DNA from 3 places in the Maridesulfovibrio zosterae DSM 11974 genome. Region 1 is predicted to be linked to each of the others. Evidence: riboswitches for the same ligand, from Rfam matches in the RefSeq annotation. Region 1 holds a riboswitch; each other region holds the start of a gene.

The links. Region 1 has a riboswitch for cobalamin ahead of H589_RS0111960 (sirohydrochlorin cobaltochelatase). Riboswitches for the same ligand answer to the same signal wherever they lie in the genome.
Region 2: another riboswitch for cobalamin. It lies ahead of metE (5-methyltetrahydropteroyltriglutamate--homocysteine S-methyltransferase); the one in region 1 lies ahead of H589_RS0111960 (sirohydrochlorin cobaltochelatase).
Region 3: another riboswitch for cobalamin. It lies ahead of H589_RS0109015 (adenosylcobalamin-dependent ribonucleoside-diphosphate reductase); the one in region 1 lies ahead of H589_RS0111960 (sirohydrochlorin cobaltochelatase).

What each region holds. Positions count from the first base shown of each region.
Region 1 is NZ_KE384342.1:88,321-95,798, reverse strand. It holds gene H589_RS0111970 (ABC transporter ATP-binding protein) at 1-383, opposite strand, end outside; gene H589_RS0111965 (FecCD family ABC transporter permease) at 380-1,453, opposite strand; gene H589_RS0111960 (sirohydrochlorin cobaltochelatase) at 1,457-2,359, opposite strand; cobalamin riboswitch at 2,468-2,671, opposite strand; gene H589_RS19745 (MATE family efflux transporter) at 2,672-4,066, opposite strand; gene leuB (3-isopropylmalate dehydrogenase) at 4,267-5,334, opposite strand; gene H589_RS0111945 (hypothetical protein) at 5,334-5,654, opposite strand; gene H589_RS0111940 (3-isopropylmalate dehydratase small subunit) at 5,667-6,161, opposite strand; gene leuC (3-isopropylmalate dehydratase large subunit) at 6,219-7,478, opposite strand; gene H589_RS0111930 (2-isopropylmalate synthase) at 7,471-7,478, opposite strand, start outside.
Region 2 is NZ_AUDC01000011.1:465,485-472,962, forward strand. It holds gene H589_RS0106360 (citrate synthase) at 1-164, shown strand, start outside; tRNA gene H589_RS0106365 (tRNA-Leu) at 339-425, shown strand; gene H589_RS0106375 (hypothetical protein) at 703-1,368, shown strand; gene H589_RS0106380 (methylenetetrahydrofolate reductase) at 1,455-2,330, opposite strand; gene metE (5-methyltetrahydropteroyltriglutamate--homocysteine S-methyltransferase) at 2,402-4,678, opposite strand; cobalamin riboswitch at 4,749-4,944, opposite strand; gene H589_RS0106395 (DUF4136 domain-containing protein) at 5,075-5,647, opposite strand; gene H589_RS0106400 (pilus assembly protein PilZ) at 5,847-6,212, shown strand; gene H589_RS0106405 (glycosyltransferase family protein) at 6,281-7,300, shown strand; gene metC (cystathionine beta-lyase) at 7,403-7,478, opposite strand, start outside.
Region 3 is NZ_AUDC01000012.1:465,799-473,276, reverse strand. It holds gene H589_RS0109030 (ATP-binding protein) at 1-1,190, shown strand, start outside; gene H589_RS0109025 (response regulator) at 1,343-1,747, shown strand; gene H589_RS20400 (ATP-binding response regulator) at 1,737-2,849, shown strand; gene H589_RS0109015 (adenosylcobalamin-dependent ribonucleoside-diphosphate reductase) at 2,958-5,642, opposite strand; cobalamin riboswitch at 5,866-6,013, opposite strand; gene H589_RS0109005 (MarR family winged helix-turn-helix transcriptional regulator) at 6,375-6,782, shown strand; gene H589_RS0109000 (methyltransferase) at 6,827-7,478, shown strand, end outside.

The DNA.
Region 1 (7,478 bases):
CTGATACCGACAGTTTTAATTGCTTCACTACAAATAAATTCATCCTCAGAATCATAGCCGAAAAAACCAGATCCATGAGCGTATCGCCCCATCATAACCATCGATTTGACCGTCAGTCCAAACGCGGGCTCCACTCTTTGCGGTAAAACAGCCATAAGCTCAGCAAGTTTACGGGGGTGATAACTGTGAACATCTTCTCCAAGTACTTCCACGCTTCCAGCTGAAGGCTTAAGCACACCGGCAATTGTTGAAACAAGTGTTGTTTTACCGCTGCCATTGGGACCTAGAATTGCAGTCATGGTTCCGGCTGGAAATTCAAGATTCAAGTTTTGAAGAACCTTATGTTTTCCATATCCGGCAGAAAGCATTTTCACCTTAATCATGATCTGCCTCCGTTAAAACCGGACCGCAAAACCATACAGAAAAAAGGTCCGCCTAAAAGAGCAGTCACAACTCCAACAGGAAGCTCTTCCCCTCCAGATAATAGAGAACGGGCAATAACATCAGACCAAACCAGAAGCAGTCCCCCAAGAAGTGATGAAGAAACAAGCAATGGCCTGTGCTCTGCTCCTTGAAACATGCGTACCAGATGAGGGACTATCAACCCCACAAATCCGATTATACCTGAAACAGCTACAGCTGCGCCCGTAAGTAACCCGGAACCTATAAGCAGAAACATGCGTACGCGGGAAACATCCATTCCTAGATGACGGGCCTGAGTTTCTCCAAGTGAGAGGATATCAAGCTCCCGTGAATAATAGATCAAAGGAATCATTCCAGCGATAAAGTATGGCAGAAATAAGATCATATGATCCCAGCCACGTCCCTGAAAACTTCCCATAATCCAAAAAACTATACTGGTTACGGAATCTTCGTCCAGAGACTTGAGCAGAGAAATCAAAGCCGACAAAAATGTGGCGACGACTATTCCGGCAAGAACCATTGTCTCCCGCCTCAGCCTTCCACCAATCCTTCCCAGCATCAACACTGCGCCAAGTGCTACCATCGCCCCGATAAGGGCAGCCAATGGCAGAAGCATATTCCCGAACTCCTTCCACAAGCCGACTCCAAGAGCTGTAGACCCTGCAAAGATAGCAAGACTGGCCCCAAAAGCCGCACCGCTGCTTACGCCCAAAGTAAACGGATCAGCCAAAGGATTGCGTAAAATCCCCTGATAAACTGTTCCGGCTACAGCCAGAGACATGCCCACCAGAAAAGATAGACAAACTCTGCTAAGCCGTAAGTCTATAATAATAAACGATAGAGCTGAATCGACTTTTACTGCACCTAACCCCAAAGCGGACTTAAATACACTTAAAACCTGTGCAGGCTCAGTATTGTATGCGCCAAAAAGACAGGCAGCAAAAATGGATACAGGCACAAGCACTGACAGTACGACTACTGCAAGTGTTCTTCTGCCCTCTGCATTCATTCCTGCCACCTGTCCATTCATAAACTAATTGTTTCCAAGATGCTTGAAAGCAACCTTAAGATGATCAACCCATATATCGACAACCTGAGGAAATTCAGCTGAACCTTTCAAAACAGGTACGCATTTATACCCGGCTTTGGTCAATACTGATTTCCATGAGTCAGATTCATCACCCGCCATATCGTTGCGGGCATGATCTCCTGCGACAGACATATAAGGCATAAGATACACTTTTTTGGATTTACTCTTAGCAAGCATCGCTTTCACATCATCCAGAGTTGGAGAGCCCTCTACTGTTCCTACAAAAATCTTAGAATCAGCTTGAGCAAAATAATATTGGGAGGCGGGGTAAAAGATATTTGCAAAATGAGGAGTTCCATGGCCCATAAGAACCACAGCATCCTTTGATTTACGATCTTTAGGAATATTTGCAATAATTGCTTTAACAGTTCTTCTCATGTCAGTATCAGAAAAAAGAAGTGGCTTACCAACAGTGACCTTAGTCATCCCTTTAGGCATACCTTCAAATTTCTTAACGGTTTCAACAATTCCGGAATACTCTTCACCTGGAATTGTATGTAAAGACTGCACAGCAACATGAGTGAAGCCCTCATCCATCATTTTAGACATTGCGGTAACGGGAGAATCAACAATTCGACCGTTTTTAGCCAGAATATTTCTGATAATAGCTGACGAAAAAGCCCACCGAACCGGAACATCAGGGAAAGCCTTTTTGACAGCCTTATCGATATTCTCAAAAGTAATCTGAGCTTCATCCATGCTGGAACCGAAAGCAGCCAGCAGAATACCTTTCTTAACAGGTTTAGCATCACCGTGACCGGCAAGAGCCAATGAGGGAATAGCGAGAAGAACAATAAGAATAAGTGCGGGAAAAATTTTAAATTTGTCCCCAAAACGATACTGCATAACAGTCTCCTGGAATTTGGGGGGCTTAAATAAAAGTGCAGCAACCGGACAGCATTAACTGACCGAAGCAATGTTTGACAGATAAAAGCCCCGTTATCAGTCAAAATAATTATGATTTGCACCTAGGCAGGTCTTCCGACTCGTCCCATTCATACCAGGCCTTCCCGAAATAAATTTCAGTGGCACACCAGAATCGTAAAAACACGATTCACGTGGAGTGAATTATCAAGGACTCACGGCGGCGGGTCCGTTCCCGAATTCAACGGGATTCCCTATTAAGCTCGTGAGAGCACCTCAGGCAACTGCGTAATATTATTCTTCAGACACTCTGTCAATAAGTTGATTTGGTGACCTTCTGGCTGTTTTTACCGCAAGTGGGCTATTACCGATTCCAGGCCATATGCGGATCATACCAAAGAAGGCTCTAAGGAATGTCCAGAGACCTGCAACCAGCCATATCCAGAGAAGCATCCGCTCCGGCTTGTAATAATTAACGACAAAAAGAGCGCACGAACTGACCAGAACAGCTATCAGCATAGCATTGCGCAAATATCTAAAATCTCCTGTCCCTAAATGGATACCATCGGTAGCAAATGAAAGAGAATTTACTGGCTGCAAAAAGGTAACGGCAAGCCATGCAGGAGCGAAAACCATTGCAGACTCCTGTGGTACTAACACCCAGGCAACAGGTTGCTGACCAAAGTACATAACAACTGTCAACAAGATCCCTGTCACAAAACTCCATTTACAGACTAAAGAAGCAACTTTTCGCGCAGTATGCCGATCTGCACTACCAATAAAATAACCTACCAGCGATTGCCCACTGATAGCAAAAGAATCTAAAAAAAGAGCCAAAAACACAAAAAATTGACGAATAGCTTGATGTGCAGCACCTGCCTCAGCCCCTGCTTTCGTAGCAAATCTGGTACAAAGTAACAGGAAGAAACAAACCCCTCCGGTACGCACAAACATATCACCGCCGATAACAAATAACCGACGAGCATCAGCTAGGTTAAAACCTAAATTAACTCCATAGTGTCTTTTGACCACTAAGACAGCCCATACTGCACCTATCCATTGACTGATAGAACTGGCCAATGCTGCCCCGCCAACACCCATTTTAGTAAATGGTCCATGGCCAAACACAAGGCTCCAGTCAAGAGCTACATTAAAAAGGTTAATCCCTACAGCAATCCATAGCGGAGAGCGCATGTCCTGATACCCGCGTAAAGCTCCAAAACACGACAGCATAACCAGAACCGCAGGAGCTCCAAGCAAACGATAATCCATATAATCAGTTGCATAACCAAGTACTTCAGCAGAACCGCCCATAAGTCGTGCAATACTTGGCAACAGAGGATAAGCACAAATACTAAGTGTCAATCCAAGTCCTATTGAAATAAATACCGCAAGCCAGCACAGAGAAGAAGAACGCTTAAAATCTTTTTTACCTATAGCATGAGAAACTTCAGTCTGTGTTCCTACCCCAAGAAATCCAAATACCCAGAATACAGAAGAAAAAACCATGGTACCAATACCTAGAGCAGACAACTCTTCTGATCCTAGGCGGGCCACAAAAGCTGTATCGACCAACCCTGTTACAGGCTCAGCCACGAGAGAGAATAGAACAGGAATAGCCAAAGCAAACAAAGTTTTATTCGGTTTGTCCTCAAAAGGATGCTTCTTATCAGTGCTATAAGTTGCCATCGTTTATCCAGAATTATATCAATCAACATGTTAGTAAAAAATAGTCATGAATCATATAAACCAAAAAAGCGAGGGAGCTGTTCTAAAAACAACTTCACTCGCAATAATCGAATAAGAAACTTCCATTAAAAATGGAGGGGCTGATAAGGAAGAGTCCAAAGGATAGAATCTATCCTTTGGACTCCAGAGCCATGCTCCGCCTACAAATTTTTAATTACAGCTTCGCCCATTTCGGTACAGCCGACAAGGGTTCCACCTTCATCCATAATATCACCAGTACGCAAACCCTGAGCAAGAGTTTTCTCTACAGCTGCTTCAATACAATCTGCTTCTTCAGTCATGTTGAAAGAATAACGAAGCATCATAGCAATTGAGAGAATAGTTGCCAGAGGGTTAGCTTTATTCTGTCCAGCAATGTCAGGAGCTGAACCATGAATAGGCTCAAAAAGGCCAGGATTTGATTCACCAAGTGATGCAGAAGGCAGCATTCCGATAGATCCGGTAATGACAGCAGCTTCATCAGAAAGGATATCACCGAATAAATTTCCAGTTACGATAACATCAAACTGGGAAGGATCACGTACGAGCTGCATTGCTGCGTTATCAACGTACATATGACTGAGTTCAACATCAGGATAATCTTCTGCAACTTCAATAACAATCTCACGCCATACACGTGAAACATCAAGAACGTTGGCTTTATCAACAGAACAAAGACGTTTTTTACGCTTACGAGCAGCTTCAAAAGCAACTTTAGCAATACGTCTTACTTCGTGCTCATAGTAAACCATCGTATTGTAGCCCATGCGTTCGCCATTTTCTTCTTTGGTCCCACGCGGTTCGCCGAAATAGATTCCACCGGTAAGTTCACGAACAACCATAACATCGATACCTTTAGCGACGATGTCAGGACGCAGAAAACAAGCATCTTTAAGCTGTGGAAAAAGAGCTGCAGGACGAAGGTTTGCGAAAAGTGAAAGTTCTTTACGAATACCAAGCAAACCTTTTTCAGGACGAATTGCAGGATCAATAGTATCCCACTTTGGTCCACCAACTGCGCCTAGCAGAACTGCATCAGCTTCTTTGCAGGCTTTAACAGTTGCATCAGGAAGAGGAACACCCGTTTCGTCAATGGCAATCCCGCCGATTAGAGCCTCGGTAGTTTCAAAGTTATGACCGAACCTATCAGCTATAACATTGAGAACTTTAATGCCCTGTTCCATTATTTCAGGCCCGATTCCGTCACCGGGCATCATGCAGATTTTCATTATTCTAAATCCTGTTCTTTAATTTTTACAACCCAGTGGAGAATTTCATCCCCCGCCATACCTAAACTTCTCTGCCATGAAGCTGAAAAGTTCTTCTTAAATTTACTGTCATCAGAAAAAACTGAATAGTTCCCCTCAGGCAACTTGCAACACCATATATAATCACCCTGCACTGTAAAATTTAACTTCCCTGAATCAGATGAGATAAAGCCATTCATGGAGTCAGGAGTTTCATTCACGATACAGCCGTAAACATCTACGGCCCGAGCAGGAGTAACTGCACAGAGTATTAATATGAATGCCAAAAAGAGGAACTTCATAATCAACTCTGATTAATTTGACAGACGCTCTTTAACGTATTCCACCAATCCGCCACAGTCGAGAATTCCTTTCATAAATGGAGGAACTGGCGCACAAGTGATAACTTCACCTGTAGTGATATTTTTAATTATACCTTTCTCGGCATCAACTTCAAGCTGGTCGCCGTCTCCGAGTTTCTCGAAATCATCTCCGACTTCAAGAAGGATAAGCCCCATGTTAAAGCCATTACGATAAAAAATACGGGCAAAACTCTTAGCGACAACAACTGGAATTCCGGCTCCTAATATGGAGATTGGAGCGTGTTCACGAGATGAACCGCAACCGAAATTTTCATCGGCAACCATGATGTCATTCTTCTTTACACGTTTAATCCATCCGGCTTCGAGGCCTTCCATGCAGTTAGCACCAAGTTCAGCAGAATCAGTGGTAACCAAAAAACGGGCTGGGATGATAGCATCAGTGTCAATATGCGCCCCTACTCTGTGCGCTGTACCTTGAATAGTCATATTATATTTCTCCTTGAAGAGCATTGCTCCATCTTAGAAACTTTATATCAATTAATATTACAGGGCTGCAGGGTCGATAATTTCACCGGCAACAGCACTTGCTGCAGCAACAGCCGGATTAGAGAGGAAAACTTCACTCTGCAGACTGCCCATGCGTCCCCTGAAATTACGGTTGGTGGTGGCAATGGACCTTTCACCACCAGCAAGAATACCCATATGTCCACCGAGACAAGGACCGCAGGTTGCAGGTCCTACAATTGCTCCGGAATCCATAAAGATCTCAATCAGACCTTCTTTAAGTGCCTGTTTCCAGATAGAAGGAGTTGCAGGAAGAACGATTAAACGAACATTTTTGTCAGCTTTACGCCCCTTGAGTACTTCTGCTGCAATACGCAAATCGGAGATACGTCCATTTGTACAGGAACCGATTACAGCCTGGTGAATTTTCATATTCTTAACTTCATCTATAGGCTTAACATTATCTGGAAGATGCGGACATGCAATCTGGGGCTTCATGCCGGTAACATCTATTTTAACAACGCGCTCATAAACAGCACCTTCATCAGCACGAAGCTCTACATCTCCAGTTCTACCTGCAGCCTGGCAATATTCAAGAGTCTTTGAATCAACAGGAAACAAGCCAACTTTACCACCAGCTTCAATTGCCATGTTGGCAATAGTCATACGTCCTTCGATAGACATATCGTCAACGACAGAACCACTAAATTCGAGAGCTTTATATAATGCTCCAGAAACACCGATAGTACCGATAAGGTTAAGGATATAATCCTTAGCGCTCACATATTTACCGGGAGTTCCTTCGATTTCAACTTTGATGGACGGAGGTACTTTAAACCATGTTTCTCCAAGAGCCATTGCTCCGGCAATATCGGTAGATCCCATCCCGGTAGCAAATGCTCCGAGTCCGCCGTAAGTACAAGTATGAGAATCAGCTCCGATTACTATATCTGAAGGGCCTACAAGACCTAACTCGGGAAGCAGCGCATGCTCTACACCGACTTCTCCACCTTCGTAGTAGTGAGTAATGTTCTTTTCATGAGCAAATTCGCGGACAACTTTGACCTGTTCAGCGGAATCAATATCTTTGTTAGGGGTGAAATGGTCACAAACAAGGGCAACTTTATCCTTGTCAAAAACCTGATCCGCACCCATAGCCTTAAATGACTTAATAGCAAGAGGGGCGGTAATATCATTGGCCAGAACCATGGAAACATTGCAGCGGACAATCTGCCCGGCTTCCTTAACTGTTTCGTCGGTATGGGCCTGTAAAATTTTCTGAGCTAATGTTTTAGGCAT
Region 2 (7,478 bases), on a different contig from region 1:
CGGTTGCAATGTTCCCGGTAATGTTCGCTATCGGCCGGATGCCCGGCTGGATCGCACATTGGTATGAAGATTTCTGTAACCCCACAACCAGAATCAATCGTCCCAGACAGATCTACACAGGAGAAACTCCTAGAAACTATGTGCCGATAGATTTTAGAAAATAAACACTGATAAAAGCCATTATACCTACCTAGAACCGCCCGCAATTCAAGCCACCACAGGGACAGAATTGCGGGCGGTAAATTTTTGAGAGCTATACATTTTATTAAGAAAATGAGTTTTTTTATTAAAAACAGCTTGCAATTTCCTGACTATCTTTATAGATACATTCTCGCAGTGCCGAAGTGGTGGAATTGGTAGACACGCTAGGTTCAGGGTCTAGTGGGGGTTCCCCCGTGGAAGTTCGAGTCTTCTCTTCGGCACCATTTTTCAAATAAAAAAGCCGCAACAATAGTTGCGGCTTTTTTATTTTTAACATTCAGCCATTTCCTTCCAGCTGTTCAAAGTTTTGCCCAGCTGTAACGACAAAATTTTAAGCCATACTCCTTCAAATTCGAAAACATTGAAAAAGTAAATTGTCATAAATCATATGAAATATTTCTCCAGTTAGCATAGGATAGCAGACACTATGTTTTCTAATAGCTAAAAAGAAAACTTTTCCGTATAGTTTAATACTAACTAAAAAAAATGGAGCATTCAAAAATGAGTTACTCAAAATTATCACATTCCCTGACAATATGTTTGCTGGCCCTATCCTGCATACTTATCCAACTGACTCCCGCACAAGCATTCAGCTTCAATGACCTCACCTCCTCTGCAGAGACAGCTAAAAGTGCAGCAGAAGGAACAACTTTGCTGACCCGTGCAAAAAATGTCTATACAGGCTTTTCTGATTCCACAGAAAACCTTGTTGATGCACAAACGGCCACCATGAGCCTCATAAGCCCAGGTGAAAGCTCCAGCGTTGCTGGAAAACTTGACTCTATCAACTCAGAATCAGGTTTCAGCAAACTTTTCAAAATGGTTGCTTTTTCTGAAAGTATGGACTCTGCAACAACAGACTCTACACTGACTTCAAAACTGACCAAAATTATTACTGACCCGAACAGCATTGATAAAGCTAAAAAAGTATATAACCACGCCTCAACTGCATACACATCCGGTAACAACTCCGTCTCGGAAGCTAAAACATTGTATACTGAAATTAAAGATTTTATAGCCTCTCCCTCCTCCAAAGGAATAAGTGAGACCCTTTTGTCAGGTCTTGGTAACTATTCAGACAAAATTCTTCCTTTCATCATTGAACATGGCCCCGAGCGGGTAAAGAGCGCAGCGCAAATTGCTGAAACGTTCAAAGGTTTCCTTTAAGATTATTCCTCCAAATATAAAAATCCCCCGCCAAACTTTAAATTGGTGGGGGATTTTTGCATTAACAATACAGTCAGATAAAAAACTTAGTTAAAATATCCATCCGCTTTTAAAGTCGCAATCAGTTTTTCACACATTGCTGCCCGGTTAAGCGTATAAATATGCACTCCCGGAGCTCCTCCATCAAGCAGGCCAGCTATTTGCTTGCGAGCGAATTCAAACCCAAAATCCATAACAGCCGCATCACCACCATCTTTAAAAGCCTTTTCAACTCCGCAATAAAGATCTCCGGGTATAGCTGCTCCGCACAATGACATAATTCTGCGCAATGAAGCCAGCGATTGTATTGGTAAAACCCCCGGAATCACAGGACGTTCTACACCAAGAGCTGCTACGCGCTGTGTATAATCAAAGAACTGTCTATTATCAAAAAAAAGTTGAGTTATTGTAAAGTCGGCACCGCCAGCAAGCTTGTCATTATGAAATTTTATATCCCTGACTATAGACGGACAATCAGGATGCCCGCCGGGATATCCGGCAACACCGATTCCAACTTCAGAAAATTTTTCATCTACATATTCTACAAGGTCAACGGCATGAAAAAAACGGCTCTTAACATTAGATTCAGCCAGGCCGTCTCCACCGAGAGCTAAAATGTCAGTAACTCCAATCTGACTGAGCTGACCTACAAAATCATCAATCGAATTCTCACTTGCTCCAGCGCAGGTTAGATGGGCAAGAATATTAACTCCCATGTCTTTTTTAATAGCGGAACAGACCTCTAAAGAATTTTCATGACTTGTTCCCCCAGCACCGTAAGTTACTGAAGCAAAAAGAGGATTCAAGTCAGTCAATCTTTGCGCTTTTTCCATAAAAACTGGCCAAGTTGCTTTATCTTTTGGTGGAAAGAATTCAAATGAAAAAAACTGACCTGACTCACTAATACTTTTTGCAACTTGCATTTTTCTTCTCCATTATTTTAAAGTTTTTTTCGGGACACAAACATGTGCCCCGAAAAAAACTTTTATTTTAATTAATTCAATCTTTTGCGAACGTTAATTGCTGCCTGAACCATATTTTTTAGTGCAGGCTCCACTTCGTCCCACTTACGCGTTTTCAATCCGCAATCAGGATTTACCCAGAGACGCTCAGCAGGAATTACTTTCAAAGCCTTTTCAAGGAGTAATTCCATGTCAGCTTGCGCAGGTATTGAAGGGCTATGGATATCATAAACTCCCGGTCCTATTTCATTTGGATAACTGAACTGCTCAAAACTGCCGAGGAGTTCCATACGGCTACGGCTGGCTTCGATACTGATAACATCAGCATCGAGTGCCGCTATTGAATCGATGATCTCATCAAACTCGCAGTAGCACATGTGGGTATGTATCTGAGTCTCATCTTTAACGCAGGACGATGAAAGGCGAAAAGCCTCTTCTGCCCATCTCAAATATTCTTTCTGCTCGGATTTCCTCAGTGGAAGTCCTTCGCGCAAAGCAGGTTCATCAATCTGAATAACTTTAACCCCGCTTTTTTCGAGGTCAGCCACTTCATCACGTACAGCAAGAGCAATCTGACGGCATGTTTCACTGCGAGGCTGATCATCACGCACAAAACTCCAACAAAGTATTGTTACAGGTCCGGTAAGCATCCCTTTAACTTCTTTATCTGAAAGAGACTGAGCATAGTTAATCCAATCTAAAGTAATAGGGACAGGTCGTGAAATGTCTCCAAATATAATTGGAGGCTTTACGCATCTAGATCCGTAGCTCTGTACCCATCCATTAGAAGTGAAACAATATCCTTCAAAATTTTCTCCAAAATATTCTACCATGTCATTACGCTCAGGTTCACCATGAACCAGAACATCTAAGCCCATATCTTCCTGACGACGAATGCAGTCTTCAATATATTTGTACATGGCGGCTTTATATTCTGGCTGATCAATTCGATTATTCCTATAAGCACTTCGTTTTGCACGAACTTCAGAAGTCTGTGGAAAAGAACCTATTGTGGTTGTTGGGAGTAATGGAAATCCCAGTGAGGTATGCTGAATTTCTGCACGGACAGGGTAAGAAGATTTTCTATGAAAATCTTCAGGTTTAAGACCTGCAAGTTGTTGCGACACTTTTAAATTGTGGACCCTGCTGCTATTCTTACGAGATTCAAAAGCAGCCCTATTTTCCGCAAGTTCTGTGCTAACATCAAGCCCACTAACAGCATCTGCAATAATTCTTACTTCTGAACACTTCTGCTTTGCAAAGGCCATCCACGACTTAATCTCATCATCAAGTTTTGTTTCAAGATCCAGATCAAAAGGCACATGAAGGAGTGAGCACGAAGGAGCAACAAAAACCCTGTCACTGCCAAGTACACTGCAAGCAGATTTCACAGTGGAAATTGCCTTCTCAAGATCAGCCCGCCAGATATTTCTGCCATCCACGACTCCAAGTGAAAGACTTAAATCGGAGTTGATCGTTTTAAGCAAAAGCCCAAGATCCTGATACCCTCTAACTAAATCGACATGCAATCCATCAACAGGTAAATGAGCAGCAACATCAAGATTATTGCCAAGTCCACCAAAATACGTGGCAACCAAAATCCTCAGATTTGATGACGCTTCCTTAAAAGTCCTGTAAACAGGCCCAAAAAGTCTCTTAACTTCTTCATCAAGATCAAGAGCAAGAACAGGTTCATCGAATTGAATCCAGCTACATTTACCAGACAGCTTTTCGATAAGCTCAACGTAAGCCGGAATTAAATTTTGAAGCAGGTTCAACTTGTCAAACTGCTCGTCGGCGCACTTTCCTAGCATTAAAAAAGTCAAAGGCCCGGGAAGCACGGCCTTAACTTTATGTCCCGCAAAAGCAGCTTCTTCGACCTGCCTGATAAGTGAGTCATCAGCCAACCTGAAACTTTGATCCTTTTTAAATTCGGGAACTATGTAGTGGTAATTTGTATCAAACCACTTAGTCATTTCCATTGCAGGAATTCCGTTTTCCCCAGCTTCACCTCTGGCCATTCTGAAATAGTCATCAAGGGAGGCCTGACCGTTTTCAACATTATACCTTTCTGGAATAGCGCCGAATCTTACAGCATTATCGAGCATATGATCATAATATGAAAAATCTCCGACAGGTAGCAGGTCGACTCCAGCTCCAGCCTGAATATTCCAATGATTGAGTCTGATTTTTTGAGCAGTTATCGCGAGATCATCTGCTGAGACATCACCTCGCCAGTATGCTTCCAGTTTTTGTTTTAATTCACGATTACTACCTATTCTTGGGTAACCAAGTGTGTGCGTCTGCATAGTGTTCTCCATTTTAAAGTGTACCTTGCGGCGCGAATAATTTTATTCGCTTCTGACCTTGTTTGCGAAGTTCAGCACCATTTCCACAGGACGTCTTCTGGCTTCCGGATACATTTGACGCATGGTATAAATTCTTCCCGTTTGACCAGTGAATTTTTACCATTTTTAAATTCATAACTCCGGTTACAGCAGCGCACCTGCAACGGATTCACACCGTTTTCCGTTTCCTGAGGAATTTACAACTACTTACGTATATAAAAATATTGTTATATAGTTATTAAAAACTGCCAATAAATTTTATGGATGTCAAGCAGGTATGTAATTTTATATTAATCCCCAAAAAAAAAGCCTCCGGAATTACTTCCGAAGGCTTTACGTCAACTTAATAAGAAAATATTATTTGCAATCTCTCACATTCATCTTTTCATGAAAAGTTCCTTCTGCTGCAGGGAACTTTAGAAGAGCTCCTTTAACAAGACACTTTCCAACAATGCCCACTCCTTCAAAATCGACACTGGAAGCTTTTCCACGCCAGAGAAAAGTCTTTTCACCTTCATTTTCAGGGGTCATTAAATAAATACGAACAGTATTATCCTGACGATTTACATCTGAATCCTTTACAGCTCCTACGTTTGTATTGGTCTTGCTGATAAAATTATATTCAAATGCATCTCTTTTATAGGTTACTCCGCGCTCAATAAACGACTTTGAACCGAAATTAACCAGCACCAGAAAATCAGGGGAATTGGGATCATACCTGAATCCTTTAGCTTCCAGCTCTGCTTTTGCTGTACCGAGAAGGCCAGATTCGAGTTCTTTGCGTGACTCACTTTTCTTTTTAAAAGCAAAAGTCTTGAACTTGCTGAAGTCGAGCCCAGGTGCCGGGGAATTTTCTACATCCATATCAACATAGACACAGCCGGAGAGCATCATCCCTGCCAAAATAAAAATTACCAATAACTTCCTCACCACAATCCCCCAAATTTATTTTACACAACACCTTAAATATAGATATGCATCAAATATTATATCACTATTACCTAGATTCTAATAACTTAACCCGTTTAACGTCTTTAGCCAAGAGTTAAAAGAGGCCTGATCAAGCAAAATAAAAATAATTCACTTGATCTATTTTCGCAATTACTGTTTGCTCCCGATGGAGAAATTCATGAATACACTATTTGATAGAAGAAAAACAAACAGAATAAAACTTTCAAAAATTGAAAATTTTTTCCGACAGTGTGACATTTATGTATCATCTGAAAAAGGCGATATAGACATAACAATACTTGATATTTCACCTGTAGGTATGCGCATAAGTATCAACGGGTCGGAAGACCAAAGCAAAATCAGCCCGCAAGACAAACTCTTTATACGTGGCTGCATTTTTAATGATAACATAGGTTTTCTCAGCAGCCAGAACGTGGTCGCAGTATGGAAAGAAAACAACATTTGCGGTTTTAAGTTTACTCCTCCACTTGATCTTGATGAACTGACAATCCGCTCCATGATCAAACATAACCAACTGCAATAACTTACCCAGGTACAACCCAAACGTCCTGCTTTAAATTTATTTAATTAATTGTTATCTTCATACAAGAGATGAACAAAGCAGCAAAAACAATCGCGTGGATAGGTAACACTTTCTTCCGTACCGGCATGGACGAACTTGGCTATAAAACCATTCACATTCCCATCTGCGGACAACAGGTATTTACTTGGCAGGACATTCTCGAAAAGACAGGGGATGAACCCTTTGCCGTGGTTTACGCAGATCGATCCATTGCCCCTCCTCTGGCAGGAGTAGAATCATATCCATGTCTGACTATTTTCCACTGCATCGATACCCATATTCATAGTTGGTATCCACTCTACGCCCAGGGATTCGATATCTGCCTTGTCAGTCTCAAAGATCACCTTGAACGTTTCAAGCCCAGACTTAAAGAATCAAGACTGGTCTGGTTTCCACCAATAGTCATGGATGCAGATGTTCCGCTTGAAATGGAAAAAGAGTGGGACTTACTATTTGTAGGTAAGGTGGACCCAGTGCTTACTCCTGCACGCATGAAATTTCTTGATAAAGTTGCTATGCGAGTGCCCGGATTACATGTAACACAGGGAGAATATCGTAAACTTTTTCCAAGAGCACGGGTTGTCCTCAATATAGCTGAACGCGGCGACCTTAATTTCAGAGTCTTTGAAGCCTTGGCCTGCGGAGCATGCTTACTGACTCCTAAAATCGAGCAAGGCCTTTTCGATATTTTTGAAGACGGCAGACATCTTGTCTCGTATGAAGCTGACAATGCCGATGACTTAGTAGAAAAATTGAACGTTCTTCTGAAAAAAGATTCATTAAGGAAGCAAATTGCCAAGACTGGAAACGAGCTGATCGAAAGCTCACATAGAATAATTCATCGCGCCGAAACACTACACAATATTATATGTGAAATGAACGTAGAAAAAGCAATCCAGAACCGTCTCAACGCGGCCCCCATGCTACGCAAAAATTTTCTTAAATCCATATATCTGCACTGGGCTGAGGAAATAGGAATACCTGAATTTCAACAAATATATTTGCAGGCAGCCAAGGCCCAGCAGATATTTTTATCTGAGTATGACTAACAATGGCGCAAGTCACGAAGGCCCCTTTTTAAAAGAGACCCCGTGACACTCACACAACATTTTAAAAAGTTATGTGAAATCTGCATATTTTCAATAATACTATTACTTTTTTAATTTCTGAAGAGACTTACTCAAATCCTGTTTCAAATCATCAACGTCTTCCATTCCTATATTCAAT
Region 3 (7,478 bases), on a different contig from region 1:
AATATATTTCAGATATCATGTTGAAATCATTTTCTATTCTGATGATATCAGCAGTAAATGCTCTTGAAAGTCTGGAGATGTTTTCTTTGATGCTGAATCATAAGCATGAACTTGAGCAGAAAGTTCAACAACGAACTCAAGAGTTAAAAGATGCGTATGATAGGTTGAATGTTACCATTAATGGCATGCAGGCTGGAGTTGTCGTTCTAGAGGCTTCAACTCATAAAATTGTTGATGCCAATCCTGTGGCTCAAAATATGTTGGGGTTTGATCTGGACGAGCTCGTGGGGCGAGAATGTTTTGATTTGATATGCACAGCGCAACGCGGGAAATGTCCAATAATGGATTGCGGGCTGGATGAAAATAGCGGGGAGTGCTTAATTGAAAGGGCTGATGGTACTAAGGTTCCTGTTCAGAAAACAGTAAGCAAAATTATGATCGGTGGGAAACTTCACCTTGTAGAAAATTTTATTGATATTACAGAGCAGAAAAAACTTGAAGCTTTGAGGGATGATGTCGACCGGATTATGCGCCATGATTTGAAAGGACCGCTTAATGGAATCATTGGCCTGCCTCAACTCTTATTAATGGATAGGGATAAACTGACCAAGGATCAGTGTGAAATAATAGAGCACATTCAGGATTCAGGATATAAGTTGCTCAACATGATTAATTTTTCCCTTGATTTATATAGAATGGAGACCGGCGTTTATGACTATACTCCTGCGCCTGCAGATTTGGCCACTATTGTACGGTCTGTTTTTAAAGATCTGACTGAGCAAGCTATCGTAAAGCATCTGGAATTGAGATTTCTTCTGAATGGTTCGCCTGTAAATGGTCAATTCTCTTTGAGCATTATGACTGAAGAGTTACTTGTATATTCCCTTTTATCCAATCTTTTAAAGAACGCTGTAGAGGCTTCCCCGCAAGATTCAAGTGTCATACTTGATGTCTTAACCAGCGGAGATTCAACTACTTTGCATATTCAAAATCAAGGTGCAGTTCCTGAAAATATAAGGAAATCTTTTTTTGAGAAATATGTGACTGAAGGTAAATACGAAGGAACTGGGCTTGGGACATATTCTGCCAAGCTTATTGCCGAAACCATGGGCGGAAATATTTCTATGTCGACTTCTAATGAAGAAGGCACTGCTGTGTATGTAAACCTGCCTTTTAAAGTCTTTGTTTGAATTATGATTCTAAAAACAGTTATTGAGCTATTTGGGAATATTGCCCTCCCATAGTTATCTTGGTATTGGTAACAAATTAAATGTGTAATTTTTGTTTCTTAAATAAGATTGAATAATTATTTACCTTCCTGATTATGGGGAGGGAGGGCTCAATGAAGATTTTAGTTGCAGAGGATGACTTTGCTTCAAGAAATTTTTTACAGTTTTTGCTTAAAAAATATGGGGAAGTAGATATTGCTGTAAATGGAATTGAAGTTCTTGAGGCTTTCAGAGCAGCTTTGGAGAGCAAAGAGCCTTATGATATAATTTTTATGGATATCATGATGCCTGAAAAGGATGGACTTGAAGCAGCAAAAGAAGTTCGCGAAATGGAAAGGGAATTTCATGTTGCGGCTGCAAATGAAGTTTCTATTATCATGGCTACAGCACTTTCTGATGTGAAAACAGTATTTAAAGCTTTCAACAAAAGTGAAGCTACAGATTACATAGTCAAGCCGCTAACAGTGGATACTGTGCATGCGAAGCTGATTGAAATGGGTCTTCTCAATGACAAGTGATAATTTTGATATTGATGTTTTTCTTGGTGAGTTCGTTACAGAGTGCAGTGAGGCTACTGAATTAGCTGTACAGGACGTACTAAACCTCGAAGATGGAAAAGATCAGGATTCTATCGATCGTATCTTCAGAGCTCTTCACAGTATTAAGGGCAATGCATCAATGTTCGGTTTGTATGCTCTTTCTGAATTTGTTCATAAAGTGGAAGACACCTGCACTGACATACGTTCTGGTAAAAGGGTGATTGATAAGCTGGCAATTGATGTACTGCTCAAAAGCTTTGATATGATTGAAAATGCATTTGAACATATCACCGAGAAAGGTTCTGATAAAATTGATTACAGTATCGGCTATGCTTTTTTAAATAAATTTGACAAGCCCAGTTCTTCTGCGGGGCAGGAAACTGCCACTGAGTACGAATTTTCTACTCCGAATATTTCTGGCTCAGAGATTGAGTCAAAAACAATTTTATCAACTATTGAAGAACTCAAAGATTCTGATTTTGAAGAAGATAAACCTATCTCTCGTATAAAAAATATTTCTGCTGAATTGGGTGTTGATGTTGAATTTGAGGGGATTCAGAGAGTTGTGCAGGATGATCTTTCACAATATAATTATATGACACAGTCGACAGCTATTGCAGGTTGCGCTGATTTTGATGAGCAGAGTTGTATATGCCAGACTCGCAAGAATCCTACTGCGTTGGTTGTTGATGACGATTTTGCAACCAGAAAAATTATCGTCTCTTTTTTATCAAAATATATGCCCTGTTATATTGCAAAGGACGGAGTTGAAGCAATTCAGGCTGTGACTGAAAGCCTTGCGGGGCAAAGCCCATATTTTGATTTGATTATTATGGACATTATGATGCCCAATATTGATGGCTTGCAGGCCTGTAAAGCTATTCGCCAGATTGAGCAAAGCAAAAATGTGAAATCTTTTTCATGTGAATCCAAAATATTTATAGCCAGCACAATCAGTGATGATAAGACTATGCTCAAAGCTGTATATGAATGTGGAGCTGATACATATATTGTAAAACCTGTAGTGTTTGAAGATATAAGAAGGCAGCTAGTTCGGTACAGACTTATTGAGCCCCAATAGCAAATGATAAAATAAAAACCACCGTTTCAATTGAAACGGTGGTTTTTATTTTTATAAATTGGATCTTTATTTTGACCATTTTACTTGATCAATCTTAGTCTACGCTTTTTATCCACATGTGGTGTAGCCGCATGCCTTGCAGATTTTGCAGCCACCCTCTGGGACATAAGCATTTTTACCGCATTCGGGGCAAAGTGCTCCAAGTCCTTTGGATACAATGGTCTGATCGTCCATATCAAGGGATATGTACTGACGCAGGATGCGGGAAATAATAGCTGAGGCATCTATTATATTATAGCTGGAACGATCAAGTTGTGTGAGAATTCTATCTATGGGCATACCCACACGCAGGAGCATACTGGTCAGGCGAGTTATGGTTTCCCACAGAGAATACTTTTCCTGAAATACCTGTTCATTATATATACCTGATCCGGTAACACCCGCTTCCTTGGGCAGCTTGACAAATATTTCAATAGGATTGCCCGATTCATCCAAGGAGACAATGATGTACATTTTGGATCCTTTCCAGGTAACACGGTGTCTCTCGGCTCGTTCGATATCTCCCAGCTCTCTTTCGAAAAGGGACGGGTTTTGCCCCAGCATCGTTGGATTAGTCTCTTTCTTTTCTTCTTTTTTGGTCAGAACACCTTTTTTGCAACCGTTACGAAAGACGGTTACTCCCTTGAGTCCATGTTTCCATGCTTCAAGATAAATCTGGAATATGGTTTCCTTGTCAGTGTCTTCTGAAAGGTTGATTGTAGAAGAAATTGAACTGTCAGTGAACTTCTGAATTGCAGCCTGCATGCGGATGCGGTCCATATAATCAAGTTCATCTGATTGGACGTAGTTCAATTTTTCTTTCAATTGTAAAGCCGTATATTTCCCAAACAGCTCTTCCTGATTGGTTTCAAGCATCCATTTTAATGGAGGCAGATGGATGAATTCAAATACTTTTCCAGCCTCAAGACGGGTCTCTCTGGTATAACTGAACATAAATGCCGGTTCGATTCCAGAGGTGCAATTGTCCGACATAATGGAAATTGATCCGGATGGTCCGACAGTGTTGAAGGCTGTATGGCGTAGCCCTGTATTCATTATCTTTTTCTGTAATTTTTTAGGCAGATCCAGATTTACTATATATGGGCACTCCAGAAACCGTTTTCTGGCTTTCTGATCTTTCAACGCTTCCACAACTCCGAAACGTTCAGCAATTTCAGCACTGATAGAAATTTCAGTGATGGCCTTATTTCTCAGGATTTCCTTAATGAAGGATATGGATTCATCACTACCGTAACGCATGCCCAGCATGGCCAGCATATCACCAAGTCCGGTGAATTCTATGCCGATTCTTTTACCATACTTGTCTGCATCACGGTGTGCCTGAAGGGGATGCTTGCTCTGGTTGAGATCAGACATAGTATCCATAAAGAACATTGTTCTGGTCAGATCGTCCCGGAACAGGTCTGCGTCAAACTGTGCCTCTTTTGTGAAAGGGTTGGCGACATAACGATGCAAAACCATAGCCCCGAGAAGACAATTATTCCAGTAGCCCAGACTTTGCTCTCCGCATGGATTTGTGGACATTGGCTTAAGACGCTTAGGATCGATGTATGTACCGGGAGTATTGCGCTGTGTAGTATCCTGATACAGAATTCCAGGGTCACCGGATTGCCATGCTGACGTGCTGATCTCTTCGAGCAGTTCACGGGCATTCACTGTTTCATACGATTTGAAAGGAAGTCCGAGTTCCTGCCAGCGGCTGTAGTCTCCGTCCCAGATGGTGTTATACACTGACTTTACCGGATCAAAAATATCCGATGTCTCATTACGTCGTCTGGCGAGAGTAAATGTCAGTGACTCTTCATGAAGAACAGCCTGTTCATCATTTACAGGAAGATCCGGTTCTACTTTGATCAGATACTTTTTGGGGTCAATGGCAGTAATTTTATAGGTAATTTCAGCCTCAAGATGATCTCCAATTTGCGGATCAAGTGCTTCATATACTTCCGGAAGAAGCTCTAGTGTCTCATGTCCACATATCTTGCCCGTAACCTTGCTACGGTCAGGAAAAATAAAGGTCCAATCTTTATCATTTTCCACAGCCTGCATAAAATCATCAGTAATTTTAAGGCTGATATTAGCCCCGAATACATCCTGAGTTTTACCTGTAAGGGAATCCACTCCGAAAATTTCTTCAGGTTTGCTTTTGCACCAGATAAAACGGCGGGTCTCAGGGTGTCTGATATCCAAAGATATCATCAGCGCACCGCGTCTGCCATTCTGGCCTATAGTATTTGTCAATTCACTGAAAAGCGGCATGAAGCTGACTGCTCCGGAAGACGTTACAGCTGCATTATTCACAGGATCGCCTGAAGGTCTCAATATGGTAATGTCAATCCCGCTCCCCCCACGATATGAATAGGTCCTTGCGAGTTTTTTCTGGGCTTCAAAGATACCTTCCAATGAATCTGATTCGATTTTGGCTAAGTAGCAGTTGCTAAGAGAGCATTTAATATAGTCGTTACCCAGACCTGAAAGAATTGAGCCTGCAGGGATGAATCGTCCTGACTGGAGCATTTCACACACTTGCTCGTTTTCTTGATTGTCAAACCGGGACTGCTTTAAGAATTCACGGCAAAGTCTGTTTTTAACATCAGTGAAGGAGTGCTCTTGGAGACGGCCTTTGCGGTCGCGGATCTGGTATTTTTTGGAGCTGACGGTTTCTTGAAAGCGAGTGTGTTCTTCTAAAGCCATTTTGGCTGATTCACGGGTGATAACTGCGTGTCCGGTCATTCTGTTTAGTCCTTTGAGGGGATTGTCTGTCCCAGACCTTTTTATCATAGCACAAAGCACAAGCGACAAAGCAATTTGAAAATTGCCAGTATGCAGGTCCTTCAGCATGAAGATAAGGTATGAGTTTGTGGCGCAGGGAGCCCAGAAGGCTGTATCCTGCAAGTTTTTTAAGGTCGGATATTTCTTAAAGCCAGAGTATCCGTATGATGGAAAATATCTGCATCTTGCAGAAATGCTTCAGGAAAGGTTGCTGGCTTTTTTTATCCTTATAAAAGTATAAAAAATACAGTGGCAGAACCGCCCCGGAATCTAACCGGGTTTCCTTTATTTATGATCTGAAAAGTTCAGATACCTGAAGTACAAAATCAACGCTGGTGAGTCTAGCAAACCTTGGCTTTTGGTCAAGACCTTTCTAGACTTTTTCATACTCAAAGCTCATTAGCCTTTGTGGGAGTAAGGCTGACATAGGAGCACTTACTCGTTTTCCACAGAAAATAAATTTATGTGTATAACTATCCAAGAGATTGGATTTCTGAGAATTACTGGTGATCAATTCTTTTTTTTTAGTACCAGTATAATTAAGTCAGAATTCAAACTTAGGTGTTTGTGCAGTTGTGATATCAAGAATATCTTTTATGAAAGCAGATTGACTGCACACTGTTTAGCAGCTAAACAGTGTGTATGAAAACATTTAAAAAAGTGTTGCCGGCAATGAAGCTATTAGGAAATGCTATGGAAAAGTATTCACGAATCGAAAAGATGCCCTTTGATTTTGGCGTGGGTGATCCTTTGTTCCCTGCTGAAATAAAAATGGTGTCAACCGTTGTTGGTCATGGATCTTCGGGTGTTACAGATCTTGCACGTGAACTTGGTATTACTAAAGGGGCTGTTTCCCAGATAATTGGTCGGTTGTGTAAAAAAGGTTTGCTTTCCAGGGAAAAGGATCAATTAAATAGAGCTCGCTCAATTATAAGGGCAACTGAGTCAGGACGAATTGCTCATGACAATCATATGGAATTTCATAAGCACCATGATGCTGAATTTATAGAGTTCCTGGGGGGGCTGGATGATGACTCTTATCGTCTTGTTTGCGAATTGAGCGAGAAAATGAATAGCTGGATGGATAATTATTTAGAGTAAATTTTTTTATTAAATAAGTTTAGCTGCTAAACTTCGGAGGGGCTATGTTTATTGCTATACCTGAAAATGATTTTGGACCAGTACGTAAATTAATAATGGAGTCGATTACTCCTAAATTAATTATAGCTGCAGTAAAGTTGAAATTGTTTGACTTTATTTCAGATATCGGAACGACTGCTGGGGATTTAGCTGATGATATGGGGCTTGAAGCTGTACGCTTGGAGCCAGTTCTTGATGTGCTGGTTGCTTCCGAAATTTTAGAGTTTAAAGATGGGATTTATAGAAATACATCTCTGGCTGTTGAATATCTTGTCAGCACATCTCCATTATATCAGGGGAAAGCTTTGCAGTTGTCTTCCCATTTCAATTCACTGATTGAAGACTCTATACCTGAACTGCTTGCTGGTGGAGAGATGCAGCGTGAGGTTACAGATAGTGAGTGGGGGGCCGAAGATGCCATTGAAGGTACTGCGCAGGATGCCATGAGCAGCGGATTGGCTCCGGTGGTAGATTGTATTTCGAGGTTGCCCGGTTTTGATGATTTTACTTCCATGTGTGACATTGGAGGTAATCATGGCCTATATACTCTTGGAGTTCTAGAGCGAAATTCCAAGATGGAGGGGGTTATCTATGACCTGCCGCATGTTTTGGATTTGGTTCAATCCCGTTGCAATAATATGGGGTTTAGAAAGCGGA